Regions from separate parts of the Arthrobacter sp. 10T425 genome, predicted to be linked through region 1. Evidence: predicted binding sites of a transcription regulator. Region 1 holds the regulator's gene; each other region holds the start of a gene.
The links. Region 1 encodes HrcA, which represses chaperone genes, less so after heat shock. Its sites were predicted from a motif close to TTNGCACTCGNNNNNNNCGAGTGCNAA; they were not measured.
Positions count from the first base shown of each region.

Region 1 (7,537 bases):
CGGGGGTATAGTCGGCGCATGCAACTTTCGCGTCGATTTATATGCCCCCGGCCGGTCCCCGGCCGCGAGGGCTCTGAGGCGCGCGCCTAGGTCCTGGCGCCGGGTTTGAGTCGGGGGAAGTCAACCCACCACTCGAAATCCGAAAACAAGGACCTGCAATGCCCTCATATCTCAGTCCCTCCGAGCTCCACGACGCTTTGACCATCCGCGATCTTTCAGATCCGGACGGCGGGCCCCATGCAATGCAGCCGCTGTTGCAGGGCATCCTCGACGCGCTCAGCCGCGAATGGAGAGTGCCACAACGAATCGTCCGCCACAGCCCGCTGGTGAGCGTGGCCGACAATTACGACCGCTTGGGGTTCAAGGAATCAGATGTGACGCGGGATCAAAGGTATTCCCGCTATCTCCGCCCGACGGTCATGCTCCGAAGCCACACGTCGGCTTCCATCCCGCAGCTGCTGCGTGCACTGCACGCGGACCAATCCATGGACGAGCTCTGGGCGGTCCCAGGTCTGGTCTACCGGCGCGATTGCATCGACCGCACCCATGTGGGAACTCCCCACCAGGTCGACCTATGGCGCGTCAGCTCACGGGGGCAACTCGACGCCGGCAACCTGCAGGAAATGGTCGGATCGCTGGTGCAGGCGGTGCTTCCAGGAGCACCCTGGCGCGCAGTTCCGGCAGATCACCCCTACACCGAAGAAGGCTTGCAGGTCGATGTCCTCGCGGACGGGGAGTGGCTCGAACTCGCCGAGTGCGGGCTCATCGCGCCGCATCTGTTCTCCGGGGCCGGCCTGGATCCCACCAAGTGGTCGGGACTGGCTCTGGGCATGGGATTGGACCGCGCCCTCATGCTCCGCAAGGGCATCCCCGACATCAGGCTGCTTCGGTCCACAGACCAGAAGATGGACCAGCAGATGCTGGACCTGTCCCGGTGGAATCCAGTTTCCCAGATGCCCTCCATCCGCCGGGACATCTCCATCGTCATTCCCGCTGACCTGGATACCGAAGTGCTTGGAGACCGGGTGCGAACAGCGTTGGGCGCAAAGGCCGACGATCTGGAAAGTGTCGAACTCCTGGCCCTGACGCCCTGCGCTGACCTCCCCGCAGCGGCGAGGAAACGACTCCGCCTCAGCGATGGGCAGGCCAATGCACTGATACGCCTGGTGCTGCGTCCCCTCGCCCGGACCATGACAGACCCGGAGGCGAATCGGATCCGGGACGACGTCTACCTGGCCCTGCACGAGGGGCCCGTCAAGGAACTCATCGCAGGATAGTGCCTGCCGTGCCAGTTCACCATCGGGCTGCTGGCACGGCAGGCATGGAGACGCGGCCGGACCATGTCAGTGCCAGGAACCACAAGCGGACGCCATTAGGTATCAACTTTGTATCGGCCTCATATCGTTCCCGTTGCAGTTCCGACGCCAGGGCCCAAACCCGGCTGCCGCGCCGCGCCCGTGTGCCATGCTGGAATCCGGCTGTCCCGGGATCGCCGGGCCGGTCTCCGGCCGGTGAGGGATGGGGCGGCCGTCGACGGCCGACGACGGCTACAAACGGATCATCACCGCGGAACGCGGGGCGTACGACGAAGGGACAGCGGCATCAGGAAGCGTGGAGTTCAGCAGCCATCGGCGGGGCGCGTCCGCCGCGTCGCGCTGGCGTTGGCGCTGCCTGCCGTGCTCGTCCTGTCCGGCTGCGTGGCGACGCCGCAGAGCGGCATCACGAATTCCAGCAGCCCATCAGAGCTCATTCCCGCCCCGGCGTCGGGCGCCCCCACCACGAGCGCACCGCTGGAGACTGCCCAGACGTCGAACAAGGCTCCGGTGTATTGGATCGGCCGTGGCAATGACAACGCGTTTCTCTACCGCGAGTTCCGCGACGTTCCGGATCAGGACAATCCCGTCACCCGCGCCCTGCGGGTCATGATGTCGCAGAAGCCACTGGACCCGGATTTTTTCACGCCCTGGCAAAATCCGAAGAAGCTGGCGACGTCGATTTCCGGCAAGAACGTCATCACGGTGGATGTCTCCGCTGATGCCTTCAACAGCAACGTGGATGCGGCCATGGCCGAGCGCGCCATCCAGCAGCTCGTCTACACGGCGACAGCTGCCGCGGCCAGCGCCGGCCTCATCGATGCCGGACAGCAGGTCCAGGTGGTTGTGCTGGTGGACGGTCACACCGACTACGTCGCCTTCAACCATGTCCGCCTGGGCGAGCCGACCTCCCGCAGCGCCGGGATGGTGGCACCAGTGTGGATCATTGATCCGCAGGAGGGCACGTCCGTGGCCGACGGTTCGGTCAAGATCAGCGGCCGCAGCACCGTCCAGGGCGGGAAGCTCCGCTGGGCGATCCTCAAGGTCGGCGGCGACGGCGACAACGCCAAGACCGCGTATCTCAACGGCAGCGCCACCGCCTCCGCCGATGCAGCCCGGCCCGGGCTGTTCACCTTGTCCGTGAACCTCGGCCCGGGCAATTACGAGGTCCGGGTGTCCCAGGTGGACGCATCCGACAGCGCCAAGGAAGTATTCCAGGACACCCGCGGGTTCACGGTCAAGTAGCCGTCACCTCAACAAGGCATCACGTCACCTGCGGCGGCGGCTGCCGCAGGTCACCAGCGGCCGAGGATGTCACTGGCCAGCACAGTCGCGGCGGGCCCGGCCGTGGACGAACGCAGCACATGGTGCCCCAAAAGGGCCGTAACTGCGCCGGCGTCGCAAAGCCGGGTCACCTCCCGCGGGCTGATGCCGCCTTCCGGACCCACGATCAGCAGGACCTCACGGGATCCGGCATCATCTGCCACCACATCGCCGGGCCCAACACTTTCCAGCCAGGCCTCGAGTACCTGCCGCAGCGGGCGCACGGCGTCTTCGTGCAGGATGACGGCGAGGTCTGCCGCCGTTACGGCCGCCTGCAACCCGGCGCCGTCGACGGCGGCCCGGACCTCGGGAATCCATGCCCGGCGCGCCTGTTTGGCGGCTGCCGTCACCACCGACTGCCACTTGGCATGCGCCTTCGCGGCCCGCTCAGCCTTCCACCGCACAATGGACCGCTCGGCCTGCCAGGGAATGACGGCGTCGATGCCCAACTCGGTCGCGGTCTCGGCCGCCAGTTCATCGCGGTCGCCCTTCGCCAGGGCCTGGACCAGGACCAGCCGTGTTCCTGGCCGTGGTTCCTCAGCCAGGTCCACGCATTCGACGCTCAGCTCCCCGGCAGCGACGGCTGTCACGGTGCCGGTCAGGCGCTTGCCTGCGCCGTCCGCGATGTCGACCGCTTCGCCGACGCCGATCCGTTTGACGGTGACGGCGTGGCGGGCCTCGGTTCCCTCGAGGACGAAGGCCGAGCCGGGGACCTGCTGGTCCAGGGTGCCTGGGGCGGTGAAGAAGACCGGGTTACTCACCGCTACAGGTTACCGAGCCGGTCCCGCAGTTTGGCGAAGACGCCGCCGCTGGCCGCAAGCTTTCCTTCCGTGAGGTGCTCGCCACGGTGCTTGGCCAGCTGGCGGAGAAGTTCCTCCTGGACGTGATCGAGCTTGACCGGTGTTTCCACCTGCAGGTGCACCTTCAGATCGCCGCGGCCGTGGCCGCGCAGGTGCGTGACGCCAAGACCGCGAAGGGTGATGATCTCGCCGGACTGGGTGCCGGCCTTGACGTCGATCTCCTGCTGTCCGTCGAAGGTGTCGAGGGATATTTCGGTGCCGAGGGCGGCCGCCGTCATGGGAATGTTGAGGCTCGCGTGCAGGTCATCGCCCTCGCGCACGTAAGTGGCGTCGTTGTTGACCCTGATCTCCACGTACAGGTCCCCGGCGGGGCCGCCGGCAGGGCCGGCCTCGCCCTGGCCGGACAGCTGGATGCGGGTGCCGGTGGCCACGCCGGCCGGGACCTTGACGGTCAGCGAGCGGCGGCTGCGGATCCGGCCCTGGCCGCTGCATTCGTTGCACGGGTCCTTGATGACGGTGCCGAAGCCCTCGCAAGACCCGCAGGGGGCGGACGTCATGACCTGGCCCAGGATGGACCGCACGGCGCGCTGGACCTGACCGCTGCCGCCACAGATGTCGCAGCGGACCGGGTGGGTGCCCTCCCGGCAGCAGGACCCCTCGCAGGTGGGGCAGATGACGGCCGTGTCGACCTCGAGCTTTTTGTTCACGCCGAACACCGCATCGCGGAGGTCGATCCGGACGCTGATCAGCGCGTCCTGGCCGCGGCGGACCCGTGATGCCGGGCCGCCCTGGCCGCCACCGGCGCCGAAGAAGGTCTCGAAGATGTCCTGGAAGGCGAAGCCCTGGCCCGAGTAGCTGCCGCCGCCGAACCCGTTGTCGGTGCCGTTCTCGTTGCCGGTGGTGTCATAGACCCGGCGCTTCTGCGGATCGGAGAGGACCTCGTAGGCGTGCGTGACGGCCTTGAACCTGTCCGAGGCGTCCTCCCCGGGGTTCACGTCCGGGTGCAGGGTCCGGGCCAGTTTCCGGTAGGCCTTCTTGATCTCCTCCCCCGATGCGTCGCGGGAGACTCCAAGAACGTCGTAGTGGCTGCTCAAAGTGTGTATCTCTTCCTTGTTGTACTGCCTGTGGGGTACTGCCTGTGGGGCACTGCCTGTGGGGCAAGAAGTCGTATTCGGTCCCGGGCCTGTCAGGGCCCCAGGATCCTCGAAAGGTAGCGGGCCACCGCTCGGACGGCGGCCATGGTGGTGGGATAGTCCATCCGGGTGGGCCCAAGCACTCCGACCTTGGCCGTGGCGTCCGGCCCGTAGGCGGTGGCCACGACCGAGGCCTCGGCGAGACCGTCGTAGGGGTTTTCCCGGCCGATGCTGACGGTCACGCCGCGCGGGTCTTCGGCCATTTCGCTGAGCAGGCGGAGCATGACCACCTGTTCCTCGAGGGCCTCCAGCACGGGGCCGATGCTGAGCGGGAAGTCCACATTGGAGCGGGCCAGGTTGGCGGTGCCGGCCATGACCATGCGCTCTTCACGGCTGCTCGTGGCCAGGGCCTCAAGGCCGCGGGCCAGCGCCTGGGCTGCTCCGCGCCGCGCGGGCGGGCCACCGGCAACGACGGCGGGCAGCAACTGCGGCATCAGGCTCAGCGGCGTACCGGAGAGGCTGGCCAGAAAACTGCTCCGCAATTCCGACAGCGCGTCGTCGGGAATGTCCTGCCCGACGTCGATCACGCGCTGCTCCACCTTGCCCGTGTCAGCGATCAGAACAGCCAGCACTTTCCTGGGCGCCAGCAGCACGAACTCAATGTGCCGCACCCGGGCGCGGCTGAGCAGCGGATACTGCACGACGGCGACCTGGTTGGTCAGGTGCGAGAGGAGCCTCACGGTCCGGTCAAGGATGTCGTCGAGGTCCTCGGATCCTTCCAGCAGCGCCTGGATGGCCCGGCGCTCGGCCTGGGACAACGGCTTCACCGCTGAGATCTGGTCGACGAACAACCGGTAGCCCTTGTCAGTGGGGATCCGGCCTGCACTCGTGTGCGGTGCCGTGATCAGGCCCTCGTCTTCCAGCGCCGCCATGTCATTTCGGATCGTGGCGCTCGAGACGCCGAGATGGTGCCGTTCAACGAGCGCTTTGGAACCAACGGGCTCACGCGAATGGACGTAGTCCTCCACGATGGCGCGCAGCACTTCGAGTTTGCGCGGTTCGCTCACGCTCCACCTCCAATCGACTGTCCCGCAGCCGGTGCCACCCCCGCGTCCGGTCCGGGTCCACCAGTGGTGCACGGACGGCCCGCCACAGGACAAGGGTTAGCACTCGACATGCCTAAGTGCTAACCAGTCTAATATGAGTCGCCGCGTTGTTAGCATTGGATTCGCTCCAGGCGTGGCCCGCGGGAACGCGATTCCCGTCACGCCGGCGCCGAGACCGTGGCAGATGCTGCCGTTGCCGCGCCGTCGCGGTCCGGTTCCGGCCCCCGGAGAGTTCCACCGACCGCCGTACATTCCGAGTGCAAAGTAAGCGTGAAGAGATGTCGTACCAGAACTGGGGACCCCAGGACCTGTCCGCCCCCGCCAAGACCCAGTTGCCGGAAGTCCCGGTGGAACGCGGGATGGTCCTCGAGGAGGTCCAGTCCGGCTGGGTGGGCGCCGTAACCCGCGTGGAGAAGTCCGGCGGCATGCACGTGGTGGCGCTGGAGGACCGGCGGGGCAAGTCGCGGTCCTTCCGCCTCGGCTTCGGCTTCCTCTTGGACGGCCAGCCCATCCGCCTGATGCCGCCGGCCCCGAAAAGGACGGCACCGGCCGCCGGTGCCGGCCGCACGGCGTCGGGCTCGGTGCGGGTGGCCGGGCAGCGCGCACAGGTGGCCAAGGCCAGCCGCATCTGGGTGGAAGGAAAGCACGACGCCGAGCTGGTGGAGAAGGTCTGGGGCGATGACCTCCGGGTGGAGGGCATCGTCGTCGAGCCCCTGCACGGCATTGACGACCTCGCGTCCGCCGTGGCGGACTTCGGCCCGGGCCCCGGCCGGCGCCTCGGCGTGCTCGTAGACCACCTGGTGGCCGACTCCAAGGAGTCGCGGATCGCCGACGCCGTCATGGCCTCACCGGGCGCCGCAGGCAACGTCCTGATTGTGGGGCACCCCTACGTGGACGTGTGGCAGGCCATCCGGCCCTCGGTCCTGGGGATCGAGCAGTGGCCCGTGATCCCCCGCGGCACGGACTGGAAGACCGGGATCCTGATGGCTTTCGGGTGGCCCCACTCCACGAAGGAGGACATCGGCCTCGGCTGGCAGAAACTCCTGGGGGCTGTCCGCAGCTACGCTGATCTGGAGGCGTCGCTGCTTGGCCGCGTGGAAGAGGTCATTGACTTCCTCACCGTGCCCTAGTCCGCCGCGGCGGCCGCCCCTGATCTCCATTTCCTTGCCCGAGCAAGTATTCTTGAAACGGCGGCCGCGCTTCCAGTGCGGTCCCGGCTATTTCAGGCACAACCCAGGCAGCAACGCATCACCGCAATCCGAAGGGCTACACCGTGGCAGATAACGCACGCGAACACACGGGCAATCAGGCTGGCCATGGCCAGCCCCCGTACCATGGCGTTCCGGCAAACGCGCTGCCGCTGACGGCCAGCGAGGACCGCCAGTGGGCCACGCTCGCGCACTTCGGCGGCATCCTGGGCTGCGTGCCGTCGCTGCTGATCTACCTCATCTTCAAGGACCGCGGCCCGTTCACGGCACAGGAATCCAAGGAAGCCCTCAATTTCACCTTGCCGCCGACCCTGGCCGCGGTACTGGCCAATCTGCTGGTCTTCATCCCGGTGGTGGGCAACCTCTTCGCCGTGCTCGCCACGGTGATCTGGATCGCCGTGACGTGCTTCTCGGTGGCGGCAGGCATCCACGTCAACCGCGGCCAGCCGCACCGCTACGAGTTCAACCTGCGCTGGATCAAATAGCCGGCCCGGACCCAAGCACGAGAGCCGGCCGCCGCCCGTCAGGGGCAGCGGCCGGCTCTCTTTTGTGTGGCAGGGTGTTGTGGCCGCTGATGCGGGCAACCAAGTCGTGGAAGTTTTGCCGGCCAGACTAGTCCGGCAGGATCCTGCGGACGACGGCGTCGGCCAGCAG
Region 1 is NZ_JBFTGZ010000001.1:330,696-338,232, reverse strand. It holds gene srmL (PheS-related mystery ligase SrmL) at 159-1,277, shown strand; gene AC1DDH_RS01580 (GerMN domain-containing protein) at 1,677-2,558, shown strand; gene AC1DDH_RS01575 (16S rRNA (uracil(1498)-N(3))-methyltransferase) at 2,609-3,397, opposite strand; gene dnaJ (molecular chaperone DnaJ) at 3,400-4,530, opposite strand; gene hrcA (heat-inducible transcriptional repressor HrcA) at 4,623-5,636, opposite strand; gene AC1DDH_RS01560 (DUF3097 domain-containing protein) at 5,954-6,805, shown strand; gene AC1DDH_RS01555 (DUF4870 domain-containing protein) at 6,949-7,368, shown strand; gene hemW (radical SAM family heme chaperone HemW) at 7,496-7,537, opposite strand, start outside.

Region 2 (7,537 bases), on a different contig from region 1:
ATCGCGGACGGCAAGACGACGAAGCAGCGCCACTGCGGCGAAGGCGCCCAGGAGGGCGGTCACCGGCAGCCAGCCTGAACCGATGCCGAAAAGCCGAAGGGCTCCGGACACCACTGCCGTGAGGAGAGCCAGGAGCCCGGCTACCGCCAGCACCAGCCGCGCCCAACGAATCCGGAATGCCGGGGAGCCCGACGCAGCAATCGGATTCACCCGAGGGGTCGCCGCTTTGCCCGCCCCAGTCCCAGGTGTGCCGCCGGCCGGGTCTGCGCGCTGTGTGCTGATCATGGGTTTCTCCTGCTGCGCCGCCATTTTCATAACCTTCCCCGCATGTGGATCTGCTGGTTCCATGTCAATGACATCCGCCAGGAAGTCGCCTGCAGGCTGCAGCTGGTGGCGTCCGTTCCGGAGAACGTAAGGCGCCACCCACACGATCCAGAGCGCAACAGCAATGACAAGGATCACAGAGCTGCTAAGAGGGAAGTCCACACTCAAAACCGTATGAGGTATATGGGGTGCTGCCCCGCATTGTCAGGGGTGTGTCGCGCGCGCAGCGGCGACTGGCCGGCGTCGGGGCGTCGTGGCTGGTCAGGCGGCTCTCATGGGCCTCAGGACTGGCGGGTTCTCAGCCACCGCGCGAGGAGGCCTTCCGGCACTTCCTCAGCCGTGAGCGCGAACGTCCGGTGGTCTGCCCATTCACCGTTGATGTGCAGGAACCTGGGCCGGAATCCCTCATCACGAAACCCGAGTTTTTCCACCACGCGCAGGCTCGGCGCGTTCTCCGGCCTGATGTTGATCTCCATGCGGTGCAGGCCAAGGGCGCCGAAGCAATAGTCGGTCGCCATGGCCACGGCGGTCGGGGCGATCCCCCGGCCGGCCCGTTCCTTGTCGACCCAATAGCCAAGCGTCGCCATCATGGCCGACCCCCAGACAATCGAGGACACCGTCAGCTGCCCCACGATCACCGGCGCCTGATGGTCTGGTGTCCATTCCGCGATGACGAACGGCAGGGCCGTGGCCTGCGCGGCCTGGGCCTTGAGCGAGCGCACCATCTGCCGGTAGTCCGGCAGGCCGCCGCCGGGGACCGGGTTCGATGCCTCCCAGGGGGCCAGCCACTCGCAGTTGCGGGACCTGAGCGCTGTCCACTCCTTGCGGTCCCGGTACCGGATCGGGCGCAACACGATTTCGCCGCTCTCCAAGGTCACCGGCCAGGTGAAGCTGCCCCCCACGGGAGTTATTTGGCGAGGCTGGGGGCCAGGCTGGACGCGAAGCCGGGCAGCCATTCGCGCAGGCCCGGGCCGAGGTCCTCACTGTCGCAGGCGAGCTGGACACAGGCCTTGAGGTAGCTGAGCTTGTCGCCGGTGTCGTAGCGGCGGCCGCGGAAGATGACGCCGTACACGCCGTAGCCCTCGCCGGTGCCGGCCGAGAGTTCCTGCAGGGCGTCCGTGAGCTGGATTTCCCCGCCGCGGCCGGGCGCGGTGCGCTCCAGCACTTCAAAGACGGCCGGGTGCAACACGTAGCGGCCAATCACGGCCAGGTTGGACGGGGCGTCCGCGACATCGGGCTTCTCCACGAGCTGGTTGATGCGGACGTAGTCCTCACCGCCGATTGCCTCGACGTCCGCGCAGCCGTAGGCACTGATCTGGGACGGGTCCACCTCGATCAGAGCGACCACTGACCCGCCGGTCTTGGCCTGGACCTCGATCATGGTGCTGAGGAGCTCATCGCGGGCGTCAATGAGGTCATCTCCAAGGAGGACGGCGAACGGCTCATGCCCGACGTGCTGCTTGGCCCGGAGGACGGCGTGGCCGAGGCCCATGGGATCGCCCTGGCGGACGTAGTGGATGTCACCGAGGTTGCTGGCGGCCTGGATGGATTCGAGCTTCGCAGTGTCACCCTTCGCCTCCAGGGTGGACTCCAGCGCGGGGACGCGGTCGAAGTGGTCCTCCAACGCCCGCTTGTTGCGGCCAGTGATCATCAGGATGTCGTTCAGGCCGACATTCACGGCCTCCTCGACGACGTACTGGATGGCCGGCTTGTCAACGACAGGCAGCATTTCCTTGGGCATGGCCTTTGTGGCCGGGAGAAACCTGGTACCAAGGCCCGCGGCGGGGATAACGGCCTTGCGGACGGAAGCGATGGGTGTATTCACACGACTAATCTAACGGAGGGACCAATCATTGCGTAATCATTATGCGAACCGCCTGCCGGGCCCCCCGGTGCAGCGCGGCCGCAAAAGGCAGAGGACGGGCCAAGATGGCGTCAAAAGAGGAAATTCGCTCCAGCCACAGGGCGGCGCGTTCCGCACTCCCGCTGGCCGCACAGGACACCGCCGCGGCGGGCATCGCCAGCCACGGGCTCGCTTGGGCCTCCGGGCTTGGCCGCGGCCGCCAGGGCACCTTCGCGGCGTACCTCGGGGTGGGTGCCGAACCGCCCACATTGCCACTGCTGACTGCCCTGGTCGAGGCCGGGCACCGGGTGCTGCTGCCCGTTTGCGAACCCGACATCGAGCTCAGCTGGGTGTACTGGACTCCCCAGTCCGGGTTTGTCCGCAGCCGGTACGCGCCCATCCAGGAGCCTGTCGGAGAGCGCCACGGAACCGAAGTCATGCGGGACGCCACCGCAATCTTCCTGCCGGCCACCGCGGTGGATTTCTCGGGCAACCGAATCGGGCAAGGCGGCGGCTACTACGACAAGTTCCTTGCCGCCCTGGCTGCCATGTCCTCCGCATCCGACGGGGCGGACGCCGGGGCGGCCGACCCTGCGGCCGACGCTGTCGCGTTGCCGACTGCCGCCGTCGTCTATGACACGGAGGTGCTGCCCGCAGGCAGCATCCCCGCGGAGTCGTTCGACCGGAAAGTCGACACGGCGCTGACCCCGGGCGGGATCGTCCGGCTCGGCCGATCCCGGCCCGCCTGATCCGGGACCCCGCCAAGGTGATAGAATTGGCACTCAGGCCCTGCGACTGCTAAGGACGGAACAGGTCGATAGACATATCGGCGGTGATCCGGACTCCGCAGTACGGGACCTGCTCGATTGCCCCTGAGGAGGATTTCCAGTGCCCACGTATGCATACGCCTGCAAGGACTGCAGCCACGCCTTCGAGATCGTGCAGTCGTTCAGCGACAACTCCTTGACGTCCTGCCCCGAGTGCCAGGGCACGCTGCGCAAGAAGTTCAACAGCGTCGGCGTAGTGTTCAAGGGCTCCGGCTTCTACCGGACCGATTCGCGCGACGCCAAGGGCAGCACGGTTTCCCCGGCTCCTGCAGCTCCCGCGGCCAGCCCCGCGCCCGCCGCAGCGGCCAGCTAAGGTACCTGCCGGATTGGCGCCGGCCGCCGGCTGGGCTCCGGCCGGCTGATTCTGGGCACTGCCTGAATCCCTGTCCGCTGTTGCCGTTGCCGCTGTTGCCGTTGTCCACATAGGACGTTCCGCGGCTGCCGCCGCTCTGCGCGGATCCGTAGCGTGGCGGCATGGAACTTTTCCTCACCGCGGTTTCCCCGCCTTCGTTCAAGACGGCTGCCCCGGCGGCGCCTGTGCCGTCTTCCACGCCTTTGTTCAGGCCTTTCCGCGCCGCAATGCCTGAAGCTGGCCCCGGCCGCTGGTCCCGTACCGGTATCCGTCCAACGAGCCTTCCTGCCGCCACGTTTTCCGCCGCAGGCCTTCCGTTCCGGAGCCGGATCGGTCCCGTGAAACCCCGCCGGCGTCCGCCCCGCGGCCGTCCGTCGTGGCGCCGCCTGCGCGGCTGGCTGAATCGGAACCGGCGGCTTATCGCGGCCCTCCTGTTCTGCATCCCCGCCGGACTGACAGTTCAGCAACTGGCTCCAGCGCCCACTGACACTGTCGCAGCCTTCGCCGCCGCGGCCGATCTGCCCGCTGGAAAGTCCCTGGAACCCGGCGATCTCAGTAGGATCAGCGTGCCACCCGGCCTTATTCCTGCGGGCAGCCCCGGCAGCGAGACCGCGTTCGAGGGAAAACAGCTGGCCGCACCGTTGCGCCAGGGCCAGCTCCTCACCGACGCCCAGATCCTGGGACCGGGCCTGCTCGCCGGAAGCCCGCGAGGCTCTGCGGCCGTGCCGCTGAGGATGGCAGATCCGGCCTCCATCCAGCTGGTCTCCCCCGGGCAGCTCGTCAACGTGGTGCTCACTGCCGGCAACGGCATGGAACAACCCGGCGAAAGCCAAATCCTGGCCGAAGCCGTACCAGTGCTCTGGACGTCGACGCAGGGCGGCAAAGCCGGCTCCTGGCCCGCCACTGCGGAGACTGACGGGCTGGTGGTGGTGGCAGCGACGGCCGACCAGGCCCGCAGGCTGGCGGGCGCGTCTACCCAGGGCAAATTGTTTTTCGTGCTTGTGGCGTCACCGCCGGGCTAGCCGTCCAGCCAGCAGGGCGTTTCCGCCGGGCCAGTGGCCCGGGCCGTAGGCTCCGACGCGGGCCGCGCCCGCAGGCTCTGGGCTGCGGGCGCGGCCCGTCAGCCCCAGTGCGGCGGCTTCTGTTCCTGGAGCCAGGCGTCGTGATCGTAATTATCAGGCTGGTCACCCCAGCGCCGGGGGTCGTCTTCCGCCGCCTTGTTCGGCAGCACACCCTCCGGAACGGTGGCCTGTGCGTCCGAACGGCGCGACGTCTCCTTCGCGGCCTCCTGGTCCGGCCCGTCGCCGGTCGATTCCCCGGTCGATTCGCCGGCCTTCGACCCTGCGGTGTCGGCCGCGGCCCCCGTCGACTCACCGGTCTTCGGCCCCGCGGTGTCGGCCGCGGCGCCCGCCGCGCCGGCTTCGCGGGCGCCGGTGGCGCCGGCGTCGTTCGTGTTGCCGGCGTCGTTCGTGTTGCCGGTCTTGCCGGTGTTGCCAGTGATGCCGTCTGCACTCATGCCGCCGGCCTCCTTACTGCCTGTATTGCCTGTCATTGCTGATGCTGGTGCCTGCCGGCGGAATTCTTGGCCGGCAGTTTCATGGCCGCGGAACACCTGTCCCGAGGGTTCGGCCGCCACGTGGTACTCGGCGGCCCGCGCCTCGTCGATCGCCAGGTGTTCGATGCCGTCGTCGAAGAACCCGTGCGATGTCCGCAGCCGGCTGGACACGGCGGGCTTCTCCAACCCGAGGTAGCCGCCAATCCGGTCGGCGCAGGCCGAGGGGTCGGTGAAGACCTCTATGGTCCACAGGGGCATGTACCGCCAGCCAAGCCGCTCCAGGAGCTGCGGCCGGAGCCTGCTCCGTTCGCGGACGCTCATTCGCCGGTAGTGGCTGGTACCGTCCGACTCGATCGCCACCGGACGGGGAATCTCCGCATCGTCCTGGCCGATCGTGGTCATCGGATCGGCGGCCGCCACCATGTTCAGGACGCCGTCGTACTGGTGCCACACACGTGCCCCGCGGGCCCGGAGCCGGTCACCCAGGTCGGCCACGAGCGGATCGGCGCCGAGCGCCTGCTCGCTGGCCGCGGCCCGGGAGGCGGGGCTGCCAAGATCCGTGTTGCCCGCGATCTCACGGTCCAGGAGCTCGTAGAAGTCCACGGCGCCGTGGCTGAGGCGGCTGACATCAAGGTCTTCGGGCCGGAAGCAGCTGAGCACGTGCAGGGACCGGCGGGCACGCGTCATCGCCAGGGCGAATTTTGCTCGGCCACCTTCGGCGGAAAGCGGCCCGAGGCTGTGGAGGGTGCGCCCATGCGGGGTACGGCCATAGCCCGGGGAAAAAATGACGTGGTCGCGGACCAGGCCCTGGGCCCGTTCCAGATCCACTACGCGGAAGGACTCATCCCCCGCAGTGAAGAAGCTGCCCAGCATGGGGTAGTTGGGCAGTTGCGCCCTGATGGCCTCGCCGATCCGGGCGGCATGGCGAAGGCTGCCGGTCACCACGGCCAGCGACGTCCGGGGGCGGAGCCGGGCGTGCTCGAAGACCAGCTCCACCGCGCGGTTGACCTCGGCAACAACCGATTCGACGCCGTCGTGGTCAGCGCTGGGCAGCCCCGTGCCGTCGGGGAGGTACTCCACGCTGAGGGTACGGTCCAGCCCTGTGGCGGATTGGCCCTCCGGGAGGCGGGTGAGTTCCCCGCCGTAAAAACCCTTGCTGAGCTGGCGCACCAGGTCTTCATCGACCGCACGGTACACGGTCCTCAGGTTCCAGACCGGAAGCACGGCAGAGAGTGCCCGGTACGAGCTCTCAACGCTTTGGTAGGAGCTCTCCCCCGCGGCGAGCCGTTCGACGCCCACGGTAAAGGTCCGGGGGCTGGCGATCTGTTCGTCGCCGAAGGCGATGACCTGCCGGGACCGGGCGATCGCCGGGAGGACGGCCTGCAACGAGGTCGTCTCGGCGTCGAGGATCACGACGGCATCGAAGGTCTGCTCGATCGGCAGCAGGCCCGTCATGAGGTAGGGGCTGACGGACCACACCGGTACCAGGGTGGGCAGCAGCTCCTGCGCCTGGCCGCTCAGGGCTGCCAGGGTCACCCGGCCGTCCTTCAGCAGGCTGCGCAACAGCTCGGCCTGGCGGGGGTACGCCGCGATGGCAGCGCGCCAGCGCTCAGACAGGTTCCAGCGCAGCCGGGCAGCGCCGCTGGCGATATGGGCGTTGTCCGCGAGACGGTACTCCGCCTCAAGCTGGCGCAGGGCGTCGCCGTCGGACATGGCGAGGTAGTCATCGCCGCTGATCATGGCCTCCAGGGCCGACTGCCACCAGGCCAGCTCGAGTTCGGCGGTCACCGAACCCTCCGGGACCTCGCGCTCGGCAAGGTCGGCGAGAAGCTCGCCCAGGCCATGCTCTCGCATGCTTTCGACGAGCAGCGTGCGCTCCGGAAGGGTTTCAAGGGTCGCGGTGTCGGCGACGAGCCGCCGCACCCGGGGCAGGAGTTCGTCGTAGGGTGCGCGGTCCAAGTCGCCGCCGGCGGCGGTGTGCTTGACAGCCAGGCCCAGTTCAGCCAGTTCCGCTGCGAGCTCCCGGTAAAGGCCGCTGATTTCAGCCAGCCCGGACGGCACGGCCGGGTGCCGCTGCGTGGTCGCGTAGCCGGACCAGGCGGCGCGCTGTTCCTGCACGAGGACCAGGGAGCTGTGCAGGTCCGCGATGTGCACGCCGGGCCGGACGTACTCCTTGGCCACCCTGCGCAGGCGTGAGCGCTGCATGGACGGCATTTCGATCCCGCGTTCCCTGCGCCAGGCAGAGGACGCGGTGGCCGAGATCAGGTCGTGGACGGGCCGGTCAAAGATGTCGGGAGTGAACTTGTCCAGACTTTCGCGGACGGCCACGAGAAGTTCGATCTGCTCGCCCCATTCGGCGAAGGTCCGGCCGAGCCGGATCTCTGCGTGTTCCGCCACGGCATCCATGCGCCCGCGCAGCAACGGCAGTTTTTCCGCAACGGACTGGGCAACGCCCTGCGCTTCCTGCGTCTCCTTGCGGGTCAGCAGGCGCGCGCCGTGCCAGGGGCTGGTGGTCGACGCCCGGCTGAAGCTGCCGAGCTCGGCGGCGCGGCGGAGCCGGCCTGCGAGCTCCTCGCGGTCCCGGATATTGTCCAGCACGCTGCGCTTGAGCCGGACGGTCGTCGCCGGTGCCGGCT
Region 2 is NZ_JBFTGZ010000013.1:23,123-30,659, reverse strand. It holds gene AC1DDH_RS15125 (hypothetical protein) at 1-462, opposite strand, end outside; gene AC1DDH_RS15120 (GNAT family N-acetyltransferase) at 606-1,226, opposite strand; gene galU (UTP--glucose-1-phosphate uridylyltransferase GalU) at 1,232-2,149, opposite strand; gene AC1DDH_RS15110 (5-formyltetrahydrofolate cyclo-ligase) at 2,254-2,916, shown strand; gene AC1DDH_RS15105 (FmdB family zinc ribbon protein) at 3,056-3,307, shown strand; gene AC1DDH_RS15100 (RcpC/CpaB family pilus assembly protein) at 3,469-4,368, shown strand; gene AC1DDH_RS15095 (AAA family ATPase) at 4,467-7,537, opposite strand, start outside.
Region 2: a site for HrcA is predicted at 2,943-2,969, ahead of AC1DDH_RS15105 (FmdB family zinc ribbon protein). Genes of this name have one in related genera too.

Region 3 (7,537 bases), on a different contig from region 1:
CTCCGCCCGGGTTGTCCTCGAGTGACATCATCATGGCGTCGCGGGTCCAGATCCGGCCGGAGCTGCCGATTTCGGTGAAGCCCGGGTGGAGCAGCACGCCCGTGCGGCCCAGGTCTGCCCGGGTTTCGGGGCGGAGCAGTTCGCGTTCGAGGGACTCGACGACGGCTTCGGCGCTGGCCTCCGCCCGGTCTACGGCAGGTTCTTCTTCAAGTTCGCTGAAGAGGTCCGGTTCGTCGTAGGTCCCCGGCGCGCCAAAGAGTTCCTGCTGGCCGGCTGGCGCCGGGGCTGCCTGCGGCCGGGTCGCGGCCGCAGGGGCGGCTGCGGGTGGGGCGGCGGACTGGGCGGCGGGCTGCATCTTGTCCTGCTGTGTTTTGCCCGCTGGCGGTTCGCCCGCTGGCGGTTCGCCCTCCGGGGTGCCGAACCCGGGACCCTGCCGGACGGCCACGCCCTGCTGGTACGCCGTGGCCGCTGCCCGGGCGCGGACGTCGGCCGCCTCGTTGAGCTCGTGCCCCGCGTGGCCCCGCACCCACTCGAAGGTGTACTTGCGGCCCACGAGCGCCTGGTCGATGTCCTTGAGGAGGTCCACGTTCAGCACCGGCTTGCCGTCGGCTTTGCGCCAGCCCTTGCGTTTCCAGCCGGGCATCCACTTGGTCACGGCGTTGATGACGTACTGGCTGTCGCAGAGGATCAGCAGGTCTTCCCTGGGCATGTGCGCCGTTGCCCGGAACAGGTCCAGCACCGCCATCAGTTCGCCCTGGTTGTTCGTGCCGTGGGGCCACCCCCCGGCCCGCCAGCAGTCGTCATTCACGTACCAGGCCCAGCCGGCCGGGCCAGGATTTCCTAAGGCCGAACCGTCGGCCGCTGCTGTAATCGTCACTGACCTATCCTGCCAGAACCCGCCGACGCCCACCGACGCTCCCTTGGACAGGGGCAGCGCTTAACCGGCGACGGCGGCCCCACCCGAAGGTGGGACCGCCGTCGTCGAACAGCCGGTGATGGCTGGCGCGGGTGGTTAGAAACCGCCCATGCCGCCCATGCCGCCCATGTCGTCGCCGCCGCCCATCGGGGCGCCACCCTTCTCGGGCTTGTCGGCTACAACGGCCTCGGTGGTGAGGAAGAGGCCGGCGATGGAAGCCGCGTTCTGCAGGGCAGAGCGGGTTACCTTGACCGGGTCGTTGATGCCGGCGGCCAGCAGGTCGACGTACTCGCCGGTGGCGGCGTTGAGGCCGTGGCCTGCGGGCAGGCCGCGGACCTTGTCCACGACGACGCCGGGCTCGAGGCCGGCGTTGAAGGCGATCTGCTTCAGCGGGGCGTCGATGGCAACGCGGACGATGTTCGCGCCGGTTGCTTCGTCACCGGAGAGCTGCAGGTTCGCGAATGCCTTGGCGCCGGCCTGGATCAGGGCAACGCCACCGCCGGCGACGATGCCCTCTTCGACAGCAGCCTTGGCGTTGCGGACGGCGTCCTCAATGCGGTGCTTGCGTTCCTTGAGCTCGACCTCGGTTGCGGCGCCGGCCTTGATGACTGCAACGCCGCCGGCCAGCTTGGCCAGGCGCTCCTGCAGCTTCTCGCGGTCGTAGTCGGAATCGGAGTTCTCGATCTCGGCGCGGATCTGGGACACGCGGCCGGCGATCTGGTCGGCGTCGCCTGCACCCTCGACGATCGTGGTCTCGTCCTTGGTGACAACAACCTTGCGGGCCTTGCCAAGGAGTTCGAGTCCGGCGGTCTCAAGCTTGAGGCCGACTTCCTCGGAGATGACCTGGCCACCGGTGAGGATGGCGATGTCGGCCAGCTGCGCCTTGCGGCGGTCGCCGAAGCCCGGAGCCTTGACGGCGACGGACTTGAAGGTGCCGCGGATCTTGTTGACGATCAGGGTGGCCAGGGCCTCGCCCTCGATGTCTTCGGCAATGATCAGCAGCGGCTTGTTGGACTGCATGACCTTTTCCAGGACAGCAACCAGTTCCTTGACGTTGGAGATCTTGGAGTTGACGATCAGGATGTACGGATCCTCAAGGACCGTTTCCTGGCGCTCAGCGTCGGTGACGAAGTAGGCGGAGATGTAGCCCTTGTCGAAGCGCATGCCTTCGGTCAGCTCCAGCTCGAGGCCGAACGTGTTCGACTCCTCGACGGTGATGACGCCTTCCTTGCCGACCTTGTCGAGGGCTTCGGCGATCAGGGCGCCGATCTCGTTGTCGCCGGCGGAGATGGACGCGGTGGCGGCGATCTCTTCCTTGGTCTCGATTTCCTTGGCGGAGGCCAGGAGCTCGACGGTGACCGCGTCAACAGCCTTCTCGATGCCGCGCTTGAGGGACAGCGGGTCAGCGCCGGCCGCTACGTTGCGCAGGCCTTCCTTGACCAGGGCCTGTGCCAGCACGGTTGCCGTGGTGGTGCCGTCGCCTGCGACGTCATCCGTCTTCTTGGCAACTTCCTTGACCAGCTCGGCGCCGATCTTTTCGTAGGGATCGTCCAGCTCGATCTCCTTGGCGATGGAAACACCATCGTTGGTGATCGTGGGGGCGCCCCACTTCTTTTCGAGGACGACGTTGCGTCCCCGCGGGCCGAGGGTGACCTTGACGGCGTCGGCGAGGATGTTCAGGCCCCGCTCAAGACCGCGGCGTGCCTCTTCATCAAATGCAATGATCTTGGCCATAACGGCAGTAGTCCTTTCGGGACAGTCGTTAAGAATGAACCTTCGCTGTGGTGCCCGCGACGGACGATCCCAACCCCGCGGCCTCTGTATGCCGCCGGGTCCGGGATCTCACCCCAGCAAGGTGTTTCTTTAGCTCCTGGACCGGCTGCCCCACTTCGCGGCCGGGCGGACCGGGCGTCGTGTTAGCAGTCAGTGCGCTGGAGTGCTAAATCAATAATTAGCACTCCCCCGGGGAGAGTGCAAGCAGTGGCAGGCCGGAACCGGCCACCACGCGGGCACAATACGCTACGAGCGATCAGCCGCCGCTGCTGCTCGCGGCTTCTGTGCCGTCCACCGTGGGCAGGTTGTCCTCGCCGTAGGTCGAAACCATGTAGTTCGCTTCGGTGATGTCGCCGTGGGCATCAAAGTTGATCCGTCCGGACTGGCCGTCGTAGTCCGGCCGCTGGCCTGCCCGGAGGACGCCGACGCAGTCTTTGTAGCTCGTGCATGACTCGCTGGGCGGCTGGCTGCCGCCGGCCCCGGTTCCGCCTGCTGCCGGGGTTCCGCCGGAGACCGCGACGAGGGACGCCGCGATGGAAGTGCCGGCGTCGTCCTCTGCGGCGGCGGCGGCGACGGCGGCCAGGACGACGGCGTCGTACGTCTCGGCGGCGAACACCATGTCCTTCAGCCCGGGATCAACGGCCACGAGGTCCGCCTGAAAGGCGGCGGAGGGAAACACGCCGGGCAGGATCCCGCGTGCACCCTCGAGCGCCCGGGCGCCCAGGCCAGAGCCGTACTTGCTGACTGCTCCGTCACTGAGGACCAGCTTCTTGCCGGCGAGGCCGGCGTTGTTCAGCTCGGCGATGGCGCCCTGTGCGCCGTCGCGCGAGACCAGGATGACGGCGTCGGGGTTGGCGGCCTTAGCGGCGGCGACAGCCTGCTGAGCCTGGCCGGGGGTGAACTCCGAGTCCGCCACGACCTCCAGTCCGGACTGTTTCGCCGCGCCGCCGACGGCGGCGGCGACGTCTTTGCCGTAGTCGCCTTCCTCATGCAGGACCGCCAGGGTCCTGGCGCCGCCGTCTTTGACCAGTTTGGCGAGGACGGATGCCTGGGCGATGTCGGCGGCCGAGGTGCGGAAATAGTAGCCGCCGCTCTTGTAGTTGCTGAGCGCGGCGGCGGTGTTGGCCGGGGAGATCACGGCTACCTTGGCGTTGGCGAGCACGTCGATGGCGGCCGGGGCACGGCTGGAATCGGTCGGGCCGATCACGACGTCGGCCTTGGCGGCAACCAGCGCTTTCGCCTGGGCGGCGGTGTCCGTGCTGATGGTTTCCGGCAGCAGCTCCACCGGTTTGCCTTTGTGCCCGCCGGCAGCGTTGATCTCCTTGACGGCAAGTTTGGCCGCCGCGAGCTCGGAGGCGTTGAGGAAGTTCTGCTTGCCCGTGTTGTCCAGGATCAGGCCGATGCGCAGGATGCCGTCACCGCTGGCGTCGGCGCTGGCCACGCGGGCACTGCCCGCGGGGCCCAGGCAGCCCGTCAGGGCCAGGGCCGCTACTGTGCCCGCCGCCAGGGCGCGGCCCAGCGGCAAATGTCCTCCGCGGCGCCCGGCCGCGTTCCTTGGGGCGTTCGTGACGGCAGCCAGTACCACTAGGCGGGCCGGACGCTTTCGGCCTGCGGGCCCTTTTCGCCCTCGCCGACTTCCAGTTCCACCCGCTGGCCCTCGTCCAGGGCGCGGTAGCCTTCCCCGACGATCGCTGACCAGTGCACGAAGACGTCGTTCTCGGAACCGTCCACGGCGATGAAGCCGTAGCCCTTTTCGGCGTTGAACCATTTGACGGTTCCCAGTGCCATGGTGTCCACACTTTCAGCTAGCTTGCGTGCGGCCCACCTCGATGTGCGCCGCGGACTGCGAAGAGAAATCCGCAGATACTGTACCCACAGCGTCCCCCAGGAACGCCGGCGGCGGGCAGGGCCGCCGCCTAATAGTTATTGAGGCGTAACCGGATTGGCTACTGGTAGCCGGGGCCGAGAACGACGACAAGGGGCATGTTGAACTCGGCAGAGTCCACGAGGGTGTCGACGCCGAGGAGGGCTCCGAGTGCCTCCGCATTGTCCTTCTGCTCGACGCCGCTGTAGAAGATCACCGACGTCTGTTGCGGGACACCGCCCCAGTTGCCTGTCTCGCCCAGGACCCAGCCGTCGGAGGTGACGGTGCCGCCGACGCGGGTGGCGAGGCCGGCGGTGGTGGTCGCGTTGTAGATCGTCACCGGCTGCGTCTTGTCGACGGCGGCGGCTGTGGCGCTCGGCGTAGCTGACGGCGAAGCCGCCGGCGCGGCGGCGGCGTCCGTGCCGGCCGGCTCCGGGCTCGTCGGCGTGGGACTGGGGCTCATGGTGCTCGTGGCGGACGGGCTGCTGCTGGCAGATGCGGACGCGCTGCCACCGGCCGTCACGGCCGCGGCCTGGCCTGCGGAGAAGCCGAGCTTCGGCAGGATCAGGAAGGCCACCAGGCCGATGGCCAGGGCTACGCAGCCAGCCGCCAGGATCGGCGCCAGGCTCCGCCGCCGCGATGCCGCGACGGCCCGGTGGACTCCCTGCCGGGTAGAGGTCTCCGGGACCCGATCAAATTCATCCCGAGCGTATTTGGTCATGGTAAAACGACGTCCTTGCTGATTTCATACGGGGTGCCCGAGGCCGGAACGGACGCAACAGGACGTGCGCATCCGGCTGCTCGTGACGCGACTTTACGAATCTGTTCCCAGACGACGGGCAGTGCGGGCACGTTGGCGTGATGTACGTAGTCTACGCAATCTCTTGACCAGCATGGGATCGTGGGCCAGCGCATCCTCGGTATCGATGAGGGCATTGAGGATCTGGTAGTAGTGCGTGGCGGACAGATCGAACAGCTCGCGGATGGCCTGTTCCTTGGCCCCGGCGTACTTCCACCATTGCCGCTCCAAGGCCAGCATCTGCTGGTCGCGGGCGCTCAGCGCAGACTCCGCGGACACCCCGTCCGGGCCCGCGCCGGCGGTTGGGAATCCGGCAGAATCCCCCGCGAGCACGTGCTCTTGCGCTGTTTCGGCCACGACACACTCCTGGTTGATTCCGAAAAACCTGGCTGGTATCCGTTAAAAAGTCAGTCCCAATGCTACGGCCGAATGACAGGGTTGTCATTCGGGCGGGCGCAGAAACGGGCCGCAGCTGGGGAAGAATGGGTGCTGTGTTTGATGCCGAGTTTGACCCCGCCAGTGAACCCGACGCGCTGTTCGAGCTGGAGCCCGCAGCCGCGGACGCCCTCAGTTTCGAGGACCTGGCGCGCCGGCCGCTGGACGCGCTGGTTGCTCCTGACTGGGCGGAGCCGCTGGCGCCGGTGGAGGCGGAGTTGCGCGAAGCCCTCGCCTTTGTCGCGGGCGAAGTGGCCGCCGGGCACGGCGTACTGCCCTCGCCGGCAAACCTGCTGCGGGCTTTCCGGCAGCCCCTGGCCGGCGTCCGCGTGCTGGTGGTGGGCCAGGACCCATATCCGACGCCGGGGCACGCCGTGGGGTTGTCCTTCGCCGTGGACGGCGCCACCCGGCCGATCCCCCGCAGCCTGGCAAACATCTACAAGGAACTTCAGGCCGATCTCGGCTTCCCCCCGCGCGTCCACGGGGACCTCAGCCACTGGGCGGACCAAGGCGTACTGCTGCTCAACAGGGTGCTCAGCGTCCGTGCCGGCGCGGCGGGCTCGCACCGGAACAAGGGCTGGGAGGCCGTGACGGCGGCGGCCATCCGGGCAGTCGCCGGCCGCTCGTCCGTATCCGGTGCGGGCCATGCCCCCCTGGTGGCGATCCTGTGGGGGAAGGATGCCGAGTCCGTGCGGCCGCTGCTGGGGTCCGCAGCCGTGATCGCCAGCGCCCACCCCAGCCCGCTATCGGCCTCGCGCGGTTTCTTCGGGTCCCGGCCGTTCAGCCGGGCCAACGCCCTGCTGCTGCAACAAGGCAACGGGACGGTCGACTGGGAGCTTCCGCCGTTGCCGTAACAGGCCCCCGCGCAAAGCTCCCGCCGGGGGTTCTTGGATAGGCTTAGCTGCATGACATCCGTCCCCGCAGCCACCACCGCCACCCGGAATTCGCGCCCCCAGACCGATCTGATGGTCCTGCGCAGGGAGCAGCTCTCCCCGCATATGGTCCGGATCATCGCCGGGGGCCCGGGCTTCGCCGGGTTCGTCAACAACGACTATGTGGACCGGTACGTCAAGATCGTCTTTCCGCAACCCGGCGTCGAATACCCGGATCCGCTGGATTTGTGGGCCATCCGGGAAACCATGCCGCGCAGTCAGTGGCCGCATACCCGGACCTACACGGTCCGCTGGGTGGACCCGGAGGCGCAGGAACTGGCCATTGACTTTGTAATCCACGGCGACGAGGGGCTCGCCGGCCCCTGGGCGGCCTCGGCCCAGCCCGGCGATCGCCTGACTTTCACCGGCCCCGGCGGCGGGTACAACCCTGATCCGGCCGCGGACTGGTACCTGTTTGCCGGCGATGAATCAGCGTTGCCGGCCATCGGCGCGGCGATCGAATCCCTGCCGGAGGATGCCCGCGGCCTCGCCCTGCTCGAAGTGGACAGCGACGCCGACGTCCAGGCCATCGCCGGGCCGGCCGGCGTCGAACTGCGCTGGCTGCTGCGCGGCGGCGCACCCGCCGGTGAGAGCGAACTGCTGGTCACGGCGGTGCGCGACGCCGAGTGGCCCGAGGGCCGGGTGCAGGTCTTTGCCCACGGCGAGCGGGGCTACATGAAGGGCCTCCGGGACGTGTTCTACGTGCAGCGCGGGCTGGAGCGGGCCCAGGTGTCCCTCTCGGGCTACTGGGCCAAGGGCCGGGTGGAGGACGACTTCCAGGCGGAGAAGAAGCTCCCCATCGGCAAGATCTAGCGAGG
Region 3 is NZ_JBFTGZ010000006.1:89,135-96,671, reverse strand. It holds gene AC1DDH_RS09235 (RNase H family protein) at 1-877, opposite strand, end outside; gene groL (chaperonin GroEL) at 1,013-2,650, opposite strand; gene AC1DDH_RS09225 (ABC transporter substrate-binding protein) at 2,946-4,214, opposite strand; gene AC1DDH_RS09220 (cold-shock protein) at 4,274-4,477, opposite strand; gene AC1DDH_RS09215 (LytR C-terminal domain-containing protein) at 4,636-5,274, opposite strand; gene AC1DDH_RS09210 (DUF3263 domain-containing protein) at 5,368-5,631, opposite strand; gene AC1DDH_RS09205 (uracil-DNA glycosylase) at 5,835-6,641, shown strand; gene AC1DDH_RS09200 (siderophore-interacting protein) at 6,693-7,532, shown strand.
Region 3: a site for HrcA is predicted at 2,833-2,859, ahead of groL (chaperonin GroEL). Genes of this name have one in related genera too.